Linked DNA regions of Siphonobacter curvatus. The protein of the gene in region 2 interacts with the protein of the main gene of each other region in a pairwise test. Links are inferred from orthologs where the notes say so. Each region holds a gene or a part of one and is shown on either strand. Other genes may lie near its edges.

Region 1 (5,138 bases), 1.4 Mb from region 2 along the record:
TCAGACTGGTAAATTCCCCAAGAAATTTCCAATCCATGGTATGTTGACCCAGATCACCCAGAAATCCAATACAAGAATTAATGGCAATGATCATCAGGGAAGTACCTACGGCAAGCTTCATCGGCAGTCGTACGAAGTTGGCCAGTACCGGAATGATCAGAAAACCACCCCCGACGCCCACGAACCCCGTAAGCGTACCCACCAGCAGTCCTTCGACGAAGATGAGTGGATAATTTAGCCGCTTTCGGATTTCTTCACCCGTATCGACCCGCTCCCTCCGTCCGCGAATCATCGACTGTGCCGATAACACCATCAGTACCGCAAAGAGCAGCATCATCAGTGTACTTTTCGTTACCACCCAGCCATTGCTTTCTATCACGACTTCGGGCAGGGCCGGAACGAGGTATTTCCGAGAAATAAACACCATCATAAACGATGGAAACGAGAAAAACACCGCCGTTCTGGGGCTGGCGAGCCCTCGCCGCAGGTAATCAACCGAGCCCAGCAGCGAAGCTGAACCGACAATGAGCAAACTATAGGCCGTAGCAATCGAAGGAGGCAGCTTAAAAATGTAGACCAGCACGGGTACCGTCAGAATCGAACCGCCACCGCCTAACAAACTGAGTAATAAGCCAATGAGTACAGCTAAACCAAAACCTATAATCTCCATACTACATGCGGCATTCGCAGTTCTCAATGCAGGCAATCAGCTTGAGTACGTCCCGTTCTTTTAACGAATAATAGCGATTCTGTCCTTCCTGCTCGGCCCGTAAAATGCCTTTCAACTTCATATTGATTAAGTGGTGCGAAAGCAACGACTGCTCACATTCCAGCACACGGGCCAGCTCGTTTACACTCATCCGTTCCTGGGTGCCGAGTAAATCGATAATGGCGAGTCGGGTCGGGTGAGCGACAGTCTTTAGAATGAATGCCGCTTTTTCGAGTTTCTCCTTACTCTGATTTTTTTCAGTGATCGTCATACGAAGTCTTGAATGATCGATCAAATATATGAACATATTTTCATATAATCCTATAAATTCTACTTCTCCGGCGTGATTTTCCGGGTATCCGCGTATTTTTATCCCTTCAATTCTTAACCAAGTTCGTATGCTCATCGCTGCCATCGTTGTGTATCTACTCCTAAATCTGGGGGTTGGCCTCTGGGCGTCGCGACGGGTGAAGAATACGGAAGACTTTGTGTTGGCCGGACGAAAACTCAATTTTGCCCTGGCTTCGATGGTGACGTTTGCCACCTGGTTCGGGTCGGAAACGATGATGGGAGCACCGGGACGTTTTGTACGGGAAGGCTTTCTGGGCGTGATCGAAGATCCGTTTGGAGCGGGCTTGTGTCTGGTGTTAGTCGGACTATTTTACGCCCGGATCTTTTACCGCTGGAACATCATTACCTTCTGCGATTTTTTCGGGCTACGGTACGGAAAGTCCGCCGAACTACTCTCGGCTTTATTGATTGTTCCCTCCTATTTCGGCTGGATTGCCGCCCAGCTGGTTTCCATGAGTATCATCGGACAAACCGTTTTTGACGTACCCATGTCCACGGGTATCTGGGCCGGAGCGGGCCTTGTCATGGTATATACGCTGACAGGTGGGATGTGGTCGGTATCCATTACTGATTTTCTGCATAATATCATCCTGATCGCCGGACTGGTCATTCTGCTGGTCATTTTATGGATGGAAACTGATAGCGTGAGTACCCTATTCGCCCGGCAACCCGATGGGTTCTTTCGCGTTATTCCGCACCGCTTTTCCTGGCACGAATCCACCGAGTACGTCATTGCCTGGATTACAATTGGTTTGGGGTCAATTCCCCAGCAGGATGTATTTCAGCGGGTGATGGCAGCAAAAGATGCCAATACGGCCGTAAAATCCGCCGTCACAGCCGGGTTTCTATACTGGACGGTGGCGTTTTTTCCACTGCTCATTGCGTTGATGGCTGTACGACTCCATCCCGAACTGTTGCAGGGTGATCCGCAGTTGATTCTTCCCAACATGGTACTCCAGCACGCTCCGCTGGCCGTTCAGATTCTGTTTTTTGGAGCTTTGATTTCGGCCCTGCTTAGTACCACGTCGGGGGCAATTCTGGCCCCGGCGGCGGTGGTAGGTGAAAACCTGATTCGTCCTTTTTTTCCAAAGCTAACCGATCAGCAACTTCTACTATCCATTCGGCTTTCCGTACTGGGCGTCACCGCGGCGGCAGTTTGGATGGCCCTGGAACAACAGGATGTATTTGAGCTGGTCAGCGAATCTTCGGCCTTTAGTCTGGTATCGCTGTTTATTCCCATGACGGCGGGACTATACTGGAAACGGGCTTCACTCGCAGGTTGTCTACTCTCCATGAGTCTGGGGCTGCTTAGCTGGATGCTGGCTGCGTACCTAAATACAGTTACGAACCCGATTGTGTACGGATTACTGGCCAGTGGCGTAGGGATGTGGGGCGGATCGCTGGTGTTTCGGCAGCGGGGGAAAGTAACGGATTCCGTGGGTTAAACGGGAACACTGTTTCATGGTTACGGCTTACACATCCGAAAGAATCCTGGAGTAAAACCCCAGGCTAGTGAAATTGAACCCCGTTGGGGTTCGTACGTCGCTAGTCCGGATTCATAATTCGACCAGCGTAATCATCTTCAAACAAAATGGCCCGAAAGTGTTAGAACCTTCGGGCTATAATTGATACAATTAATCGGTTAATCCACAATCATCTTAAATCCTTCTCCGTGGAGATTGATGAGTTGAATCCGTTCGTCGGACCGCAAGTACTTCCGGATTTTAGTCAGATACACGTCCATGCTGCGGGCGTTGAAGTAGCTGTCGTCCCCCCAGATGGCTTTCAGAATGTAACTACGGCTGAGTGGCTGGCCCAGGTGCTGACAGAAAATTTTCAGTAGCTCGGCTTCGCGGCTGGTTAGTTTCTGCACATCGTCGCCGTGGGTGAGCGTTTGCCGTTCAGCATCGAACGTTAGAGTACCGATTTGAAAAAGGCGGTTTGACTTCTGTTCTTTTTGTTCATTTCGCTGACTCCGCCGCAGAATGGCCTCCATCCGGGCCACCAGTTCTTCCATATTGAAAGGCTTAGTCAGATAATCATCCCCACCGAGTCGGAAACCTTGCAGGGTATCTTCCTTCATGGCTTTGGCCGTCAGAAAAATAATGGGAATATCCGCATTGGCCTGACGAACTTCCTTGGCCAGCGTAAAGCCGTCTTTCTTGGGCATCATGACATCGAAAATGCACAGATCATACGACTGCTTCACAAACTGATTGAGGGCTTCATCGCCGTCGCGGGCCAGGTCGGCCGGGTATCCTTTCAAGGTTAAATATTCCTGTAATAACGTTCCTAAATTCGGATCGTCTTCGGCGAGTAAGATTTTCATTTCTGTTGCTCTTTACGTTCAATGCTAAAAATCGGAGCGTCGGTTAGACATACGGAAGGGTTATTTCAAAGGTACTCCCCTTGCCCGGCGTGCTGTCTACTTTGATGCTACCTTTATGTTCGTCGACAATTTTCTTTACGTAACTCAGGCCCAATCCGAAGCCCTTCACATCGTGCACGTTTCCGGTTGGAACCCGGTAAAATTGCTCGAAAATATGCCGTAAAGCCTCTTTGTTCATGCCAATGCCTTTGTCACTGACCGTGATCTTCAAGGCACCGGTGACGTTTTCGGTACGAATGCTGACATCCGTAGTTTCGCCTGAGTACTTGATGGCATTATCCAGCAAGTTAAAAATCAGGTTGGTTAAATGTACTTCATCCCCCGTAATGATCGAAGGATTGGCCTGTAAATGCGTCTCTAGGATACCGTTACGAGCTTCTACCTGCGGACTTAGGCTGTGGACAACGGTTTCGATCAGCTCGTGCATATCCGTTTGTTCACGGTTCATCTTCACCTCTCCCCGATCAAAACGGGCGGCCTGCAAGACTTTTTCTACCTGTGAGCCCAGCCGCTGGTTTTCATCCCGAATAATGCCTAAGTACCGTTTCAACATGGTCGGCGAAGCAGCTACGGCATCATCTTCCAGCATTTGAGTAGCTAGCGAAATGGTGGATACGGGTGTTTTAAACTCGTGGGTCATGTTGTTGATGAAGTCATTTTTCATGTCCGAAAGCTTTTTCTGTCGAACAATCGTACTCATGGCCACATAGAAACACACACCCATCACCAAAATCAGAATTACGGAACTAATCAGCGTCGTCCAGACCTGCTCGGCCAGATAACTTTGGCGTTCCGGGAAATAGACAAACAGCATATTGTCCGTCGCCAGTAAATCCGAAGGGAAGAGCTGCATACTGTACCCCGCCAGCAGACGATCTTCGCGGTACCCCGGCGAAGAGGTGAAGACAAAATCGTGTGGATTGTCATCCGAACGCAAACCATATTCAAATGGCAGATCGATGCCCCGTAACTGGAATTCATACTTCAGCAACGAGTCCAGTATAGTCATATCCACCCGTTGCGTCAGCGGACGATCATTCGTGAGCAAATCCAGGAATACCTCCCGCATCACTCTTGATTTCTGTTCGGCTTTCTCGTACTCCGTCAGCGGACGCGATTTACTACTATCTACCCGCCGCAGGGACCCTTTGGGTTCTTTGACCACCACGGTTCGAGGTTTCGTCTTCGCTGGTTTCGTCGCCGTATTTTTGTTTTTCGAACCCGTTACGCGACTCGACAGAAAACGACTGACCGAGTCTTTCCGAAGCTTGGCCGTTTCTACATCCCGGCGGAGGTTGCGAAACATGGTTTCATCGTACCGTTTCTCTAATTCTTCCCGTGAACGGTCGGCCGTATTGTTTGGACCATCATTGCGGTAATACTCACCGATATAATGCATTTCCGCTTCCGTCAGTTGACCACTCGGACGACCCAGTACATCGGACGGAGCCGTTACCCGACCGTAAAATTCCCATTGCTGCACAAGGGGCGTTTGGGAAGCATACTTGCGGGTAATGGTTGCCGGATCCGCAGTAGTGACGGGCTTGCTCGGCGAGAGCTGTTTTTTATTCTTTACAACTTGAGGCGTTTTTACGGTTTTCTGCGGGATCGCCAGATGCTGTAGCTGCTCCTTGCGGCGTTCGGCGGCCAACTGGCGATTGGTCAACACGGTTACCTCCACTTTTTCCA
Region 2 (5,221 bases):
AATCAATAGCTTTGCTTTCACCTGCTTCGCGGCCTCTTGCAATGTTTTTCCCGGCATTACGTCCTGCTTGAGCATGGCCCGAATCTGACTCGCCCAATCATACGGATTCTTCGTACTTAAATCCTTTTCTACCTGATTGAGGTAAGCCGTGGCCTCCGGTGCGGATCTTTTCTTCTGTGTGTATTCGGGCGTAAACAGATTCAGTTCGTGAATGAGGCCCGTTGTTTTCAAAGCTTCGGTGGTATAATTTCCTCTTTCGAGTGTCCGTAGTTCGATGTTCCAGAACAAAACATCATACGCGGATTGACGGGGTGTGCCGACAATCGGAACGACCCGATCCATAAAGCTGGGATAACTCACGGCCCACTGAAAGGATTGCATTCCTCCCATCGATACACCCATCACCGCATACAGGTGATTCAGTTTCAGATGCTTCGTTACCAATTCGTATTGACTCTTCACCATATCGCGGATCGTAAAGAGGGGAAATTTTTCGTTAGGTTGCGTTTTAGAATTCGAGGGTGAAGTAGAGACCCCATTCCCAAGGGCATCGACCACAATGACGAAAAAATGAGTACTGTCGGCCATGTTCCCGGCATTAGCAATGTTAGCCTTTTGCTGGGAGGTGCCTCCAAACCAGGTAGGCACCAAGATGACATTGGAACGCTGCGGATTGAGTTTTCCAAAGGTTCGGTAGCCAATGGTACAATTCTGAATCGTCAACCCATTTTCAAGTTTCAAATCACCTAAGTCCGCAAACTTTTGCTGGGCATGCAGACTGCCCAGGCCTAAAAAGAAAACCAGAATACAACGAAAAAGCATCGTTTGAATGGGGGAAAACGTTATGAAATCAAACCTACAGGTGATCCAGTTGCTGGAGAAGTTCGAGCCCCGCCGGCCAGGAACCGTATCCCGAAGCTACGTTGATATGTCCGGCATTGGGAATGGTGATTAGCTCACTCCCCCATGCTTCTCCCATGTCTTGAGCCCGTTCCATCGTCATATACGGATCATTGGTACTGCGAACAACGATGGAAGGGAAAGGCAGCTTTACCGTAGGCATGGGTGAAAATCCGGTCGTGCCGGAGGGGTACGAAGCCGCTTCGGTATCACTCGGAGCAACCAGCAGGGCGGCTTTGATCGGACGCTGATAGTGTTCCGCCCAGTAGGCAATTGTCACGCAGGCCAAGCTATGACCTACCAAAATCACATTCGATACACCCGCCCGAAGTACGGCTTCATCCAGCGTTTGTACCCAGTCGGTACGGATGGGCGTTTCCCAGTCCCGCTGTTGAATGCGTTCAAGGTTGTATTGCTCCTGCCAGAGCGTTTGCCAGTGACCTTCGCCGGAATTTCCGAGTCCCGGATGAATGAGTATAGTTGATTGAAACGACATAGCCTAAATAGAAAACTGGCAAAGGAGTAAATTCCCTTGCCAGTATAGCGTTTAACGGTCTTACTAACAAATTCTCTTTATACTCATTCCGAGTCAGTCGGAGATTAATATAACGATTTGTACTGCAACATCCCACTTTATCCTCTTTCAAACTTGAAACTACCTCAAACTTTGCCTGCTACACATCAATCTCAACCTGATTGCGTAAGACGTCTTCCAGCGTTTCCCGCTGACGAATTAAATGTGCTTCACCATTCAATACCAGTACCTCCGCCGGACGCAGGCGACTGTTGTATTGGCTACTCATGGCGAAACCGTAGGCTCCGGCGTTGAGTATGGCGAGAATATCGTTGGCTTTGACTTTGTTGAGGGTACGGCCTAAAGCGAAGTTATCCGTTTCGCAGATGTATCCCACCACGTCATACACATCCTGTTCCGAGTCATCCGGATTGGAGGCATTCACAATATGATGGTAGGCATCGTACATCATCGGACGGATCAGGTGATTCAGCCCGGAATTCACGCCGACAAACGTACGGCCCGGAGCTTCTTTCACCACATTGGCCGATACCAGCAGATAGCCACATTCACTAACGAGGTACTTGCCAGGTTCGAACCATAACTGTAAATTACGACCGTATTTTTCACAGAATTCCCGGAAAAATCCTGAAAGCTCCGCTCCGAATTTCTCCATATCTGTTGTGTAGTCGCCTTCTTTATAGGCCACTTTAAACCCACCGCCGAGGTCAATGCACTGCAAGTCGGGGAAATCGTAGGCAAACTCGAATACACGACTGGCGGCTTCGATAAAAGCAGAAGCTTCTTTTACATCAGAGCCCGTATGCTGGTGCAAGCCCACGATTTTTAGATCGTACTTTTCAACCAGAGCCAGAATTTCCGCCTTTTGCCGAATATCGATACCGAATTTAGACCCTTCGTGGGCCGTCATGATTTTTGCATTTCCTCCCGCCGCTACGTTAGGCTTCACCCGAATCATACAGGGTTTGGACGAACCGTATTTTTGACCAAATTTTTCCAGTACATCGAGGTTATCCAGGTTTACAAACGCTCCCTGTTCAACGGCAAATTCTATTTCGTCGAAGCTCACGCCGCTGGGCGTAAAGTTCATCTGATTTCCTGCGTAGCCAGCCCGGAGACCAATCTGTAACTCCTGCGGAGAAACCACATCAAGATCCACGCCGTGCTTACGCATGAGTTTAAGTACCGCAAGCGAAGTCAGGGCTTTACAGGCGTATTTAATTTTCAGATCAATCCCTGCAAAAGCCTGATGAATGCTTTGAATTTGCTGAATAATTTTTTCGCCGTCGTATACGTACAGGGGTGTACCGAAACGCTCGGCCAGATCAGTAACTTTCTGATTTTGTATGAAATAAGAACCTTCTCGGAGTTGCATGGGAATGTAAGAAAAAATAAAGCTGCAAGTTGGCAGAAAGTGACGGGTTTGCCAAAGAGGAATGCGTAGTTTATGGGATTAGTTTGGCGGGTGTCGCCGGGCCTTTCCTGCGTTACACTTGCTCTTCAAACGTCCTGACAAAGGCCAAGTAGCCGAACCTCAATCCTGTTACAGACCCCGTCCCCTTAGCTGCAGATGATTTATAAAACAAAAACGCAAGAGTCAACTCCGAAGGGTGTGATTAGCCCCGTAGGCAATGCGGGGAACATCCAGCCCGGTAGGCACAGCCCACCAACTTAAAAAGTCCGTAGTGAATACTACGGACAACCCGTCCCGCTATCTTTACCGACTTTACCTTCGCAAACTACAAACTGCAGCGGCTCTCATCTTTAAACGTTACCCCCTAAATTTGCAATCTGCAAGGCAACGAGCCATTATTAACTATTTCTTAATCATCAACACATGCAGAAAACGATACGTTTCTGGCTTTTTCTTCTATTCACCTGTACACTTCTGACCACTCAGGCTCAGTTACAAAGCGGTCCCATGCTGGGCTATTCCGACTACATGGAAGTCATGGTATGGGCTCAGACTAAGAAAGCGGCTAAAGTTAAAATTCAGTACTGGGAAGTGGGCAATCCCTCCAACAAACGATCTACCGATGAGGTCAATACGGAAAAAACCAACGCGTACATTGCTCATTTATACGCGGACCAGGTAGAGCCTGGTAAGAAGTATGAGTATGAAGTTTGGGTGGATGGAAAAAAAGTAGTCCGCCCCTATCCGCTTCAGTTTCAGACGCAACAATTGTGGCAATTCCGTACTGATCCACCCGCGTTTAGCTTTGCCTTCGGTAGTTGTGCCTATTTCAGCGAACCCGAGTACGACCGCCCCGGTACGCCTTACGGTCAGCAATACGAGATCTTTACGAAAATTGACAGTCTGCGTCCCGACTTTATGGTTTGGGGTGGTGACAACAATTACTACCGGGAGGTGGACTGGAGTACGCGTACGGGGATGCTCCGCCGTATGACGCACGGCCGTTCGTTCCCACAACTGCAATCCCTGCTGGCCCGTACGCACCACTACGCCATTTGGGACGATCATGATTACGGCCCTAATGATTCGGACCGTAGTTTCTGGATGAAGAGGGATGCCCTCGACATCTTCAAGCAATTCTGGGGCAACCCAAACTATGCCTTTGACAAAGAAGGCATTACGGGCACCTTCCAGTGGGGCGATTGTCAGTTTTTCATGCTGGATGACCGCTGGTGGCGAGCCCCTAACGAACTGGAAGGTTCTAATAAAGACTACCTGGGCAAGAAGCAGCTTGACTGGCTGATTGACGCTCTGAAATTTAGCCAGGCCACGTTTAAATTTGTGGTCTGCGGTGGTCAGGTGATTAATCCAGCGGCTCAGTTTGAAAACTACTCGGTATACGCGGAAGAGCGGGAAGAACTGCTGAAACGGATTGCGGAACAGAAAATTCCGGGCGTGGTATTCCTTTCGGGCGACCGTCACCATACGGCCGTGCACAAACTCCAGCGATTCAACGCGTATCCTTTCTATGATTTCACCATTTCGCCCTTCACCTCAGGCCCTGCCCGTCAAACCAAAGAAGAAGCGGTATCTCCAACCCTCTTACCTGAAACCGTACTGACCGAACGCAATTTTGCGGTCATGTCGCTTTCCGGTGCCAAAAACGAACGGGTATTAACCGTAAAAGCGTACAACACCCGGGGCGAGCTGAAGTGGACCAAGGAGATTAAAGCCAGTGAATTGAAATAAGTAAAGTATTGTAGTTTTAGAAGACATCTTTTGTCCCCAAATAAAAGCCATTGATTACCCTACTGATAGTCAATGGCTTTTACTTGGTGGTTACGGATTGGTCACATCCACGTCTACACTAAGTTGATCTCTGGCAATTGAAATACCATCTACAGACATATTCACAACCTCGATCCCGTACGTGAAACTGAATTTATAATCCTTCCTTGTTTTGCTTACAAGCTTCAGGGGTTTGCATACAGGCGTGTAATTACGCCTCCCGACCTTTGCATCATGGAAATAAAACAAATCGCATTGGGCAGCCAGGGTTTGGTTGTCCCAGTAATCGGCCTGGGCTGTATGGGCATGACGGGCTTTGAAGAAGGACACATGTATGGTCCTGCGGATGAGCAGGAAGCCATCGCAACGATCCACCGTTCGCTTGAATTAGGCGGTACTTTTTTAGATACTGCCGATCTGTACGGACCGCTGAAGAATGAGCAGTTGATTGCGAAAGCCATCCATGGTAAACGTGATCAGTATATTTTGGCGACTAAGTTTGGCTGGGAGATCGATGACCACAACAAGGTAACCTGGGCCATTAATGGCAAGAAAGAGTATGTGAAGAAAGCGTTGGAGCGTTC

Evidence for each region. The genes of interacting proteins can lie anywhere in the genome.
Region 1: the proteins of lysA (region 2) and C5O19_RS03050 interact in binary tests that used the Escherichia coli proteins (3 or more experiments, as listed by UniProt). The link is inferred for Siphonobacter curvatus from one-to-one orthologs.

What each region holds. Positions count from the first base shown.
Region 1 is NZ_PTRA01000001.1:749,038-754,175, reverse strand. Bases 1,547-4,375 are described here. They hold C5O19_RS03050 (response regulator transcription factor), read right to left. Parts: upstream 3,390-4,375; coding sequence 2,703-3,389; downstream 1,547-2,702. Other genes in these bases: C5O19_RS03045 (sensor histidine kinase), read right to left, coding at 3,433-4,375; C5O19_RS03055 (sodium:solute symporter family protein), read left to right, coding at 1,547-2,505. In the rest of the region: C5O19_RS03065 (sulfite exporter TauE/SafE family protein), read right to left, coding at 1-670; C5O19_RS03060 (ArsR/SmtB family transcription factor), read right to left, coding at 672-980; more of C5O19_RS03055, read left to right, coding at 1,108-1,546; more of C5O19_RS03045, read right to left, coding at 4,376-5,138. UniProt on the Escherichia coli protein: Response regulator member of the two-component regulatory system CpxA/CpxR which responds to envelope stress response by activating expression of downstream genes including cpxP, degP, dsbA and ppiA.
Region 2 is NZ_PTRA01000001.1:2,106,870-2,112,090, reverse strand. What follows is about bases 693-3,604. They hold lysA (diaminopimelate decarboxylase), read right to left. Parts: upstream 2,811-3,604; coding sequence 1,575-2,810; downstream 693-1,574. Other genes in these bases: C5O19_RS08710 (alkaline phosphatase D family protein), read left to right, coding at 3,273-3,604; C5O19_RS08720 (RBBP9/YdeN family alpha/beta hydrolase), read right to left, coding at 857-1,396; C5O19_RS08725 (alpha/beta hydrolase), read right to left, coding at 693-822. Outside these bases: more of C5O19_RS08725, read right to left, coding at 1-692; more of C5O19_RS08710, read left to right, coding at 3,605-4,598; C5O19_RS08705 (aldo/keto reductase), read left to right, coding at 4,872-5,221. UniProt on the Escherichia coli protein: Specifically catalyzes the decarboxylation of meso-diaminopimelate (meso-DAP) to L-lysine. Is not active against the DD- or LL-isomers of diaminopimelate.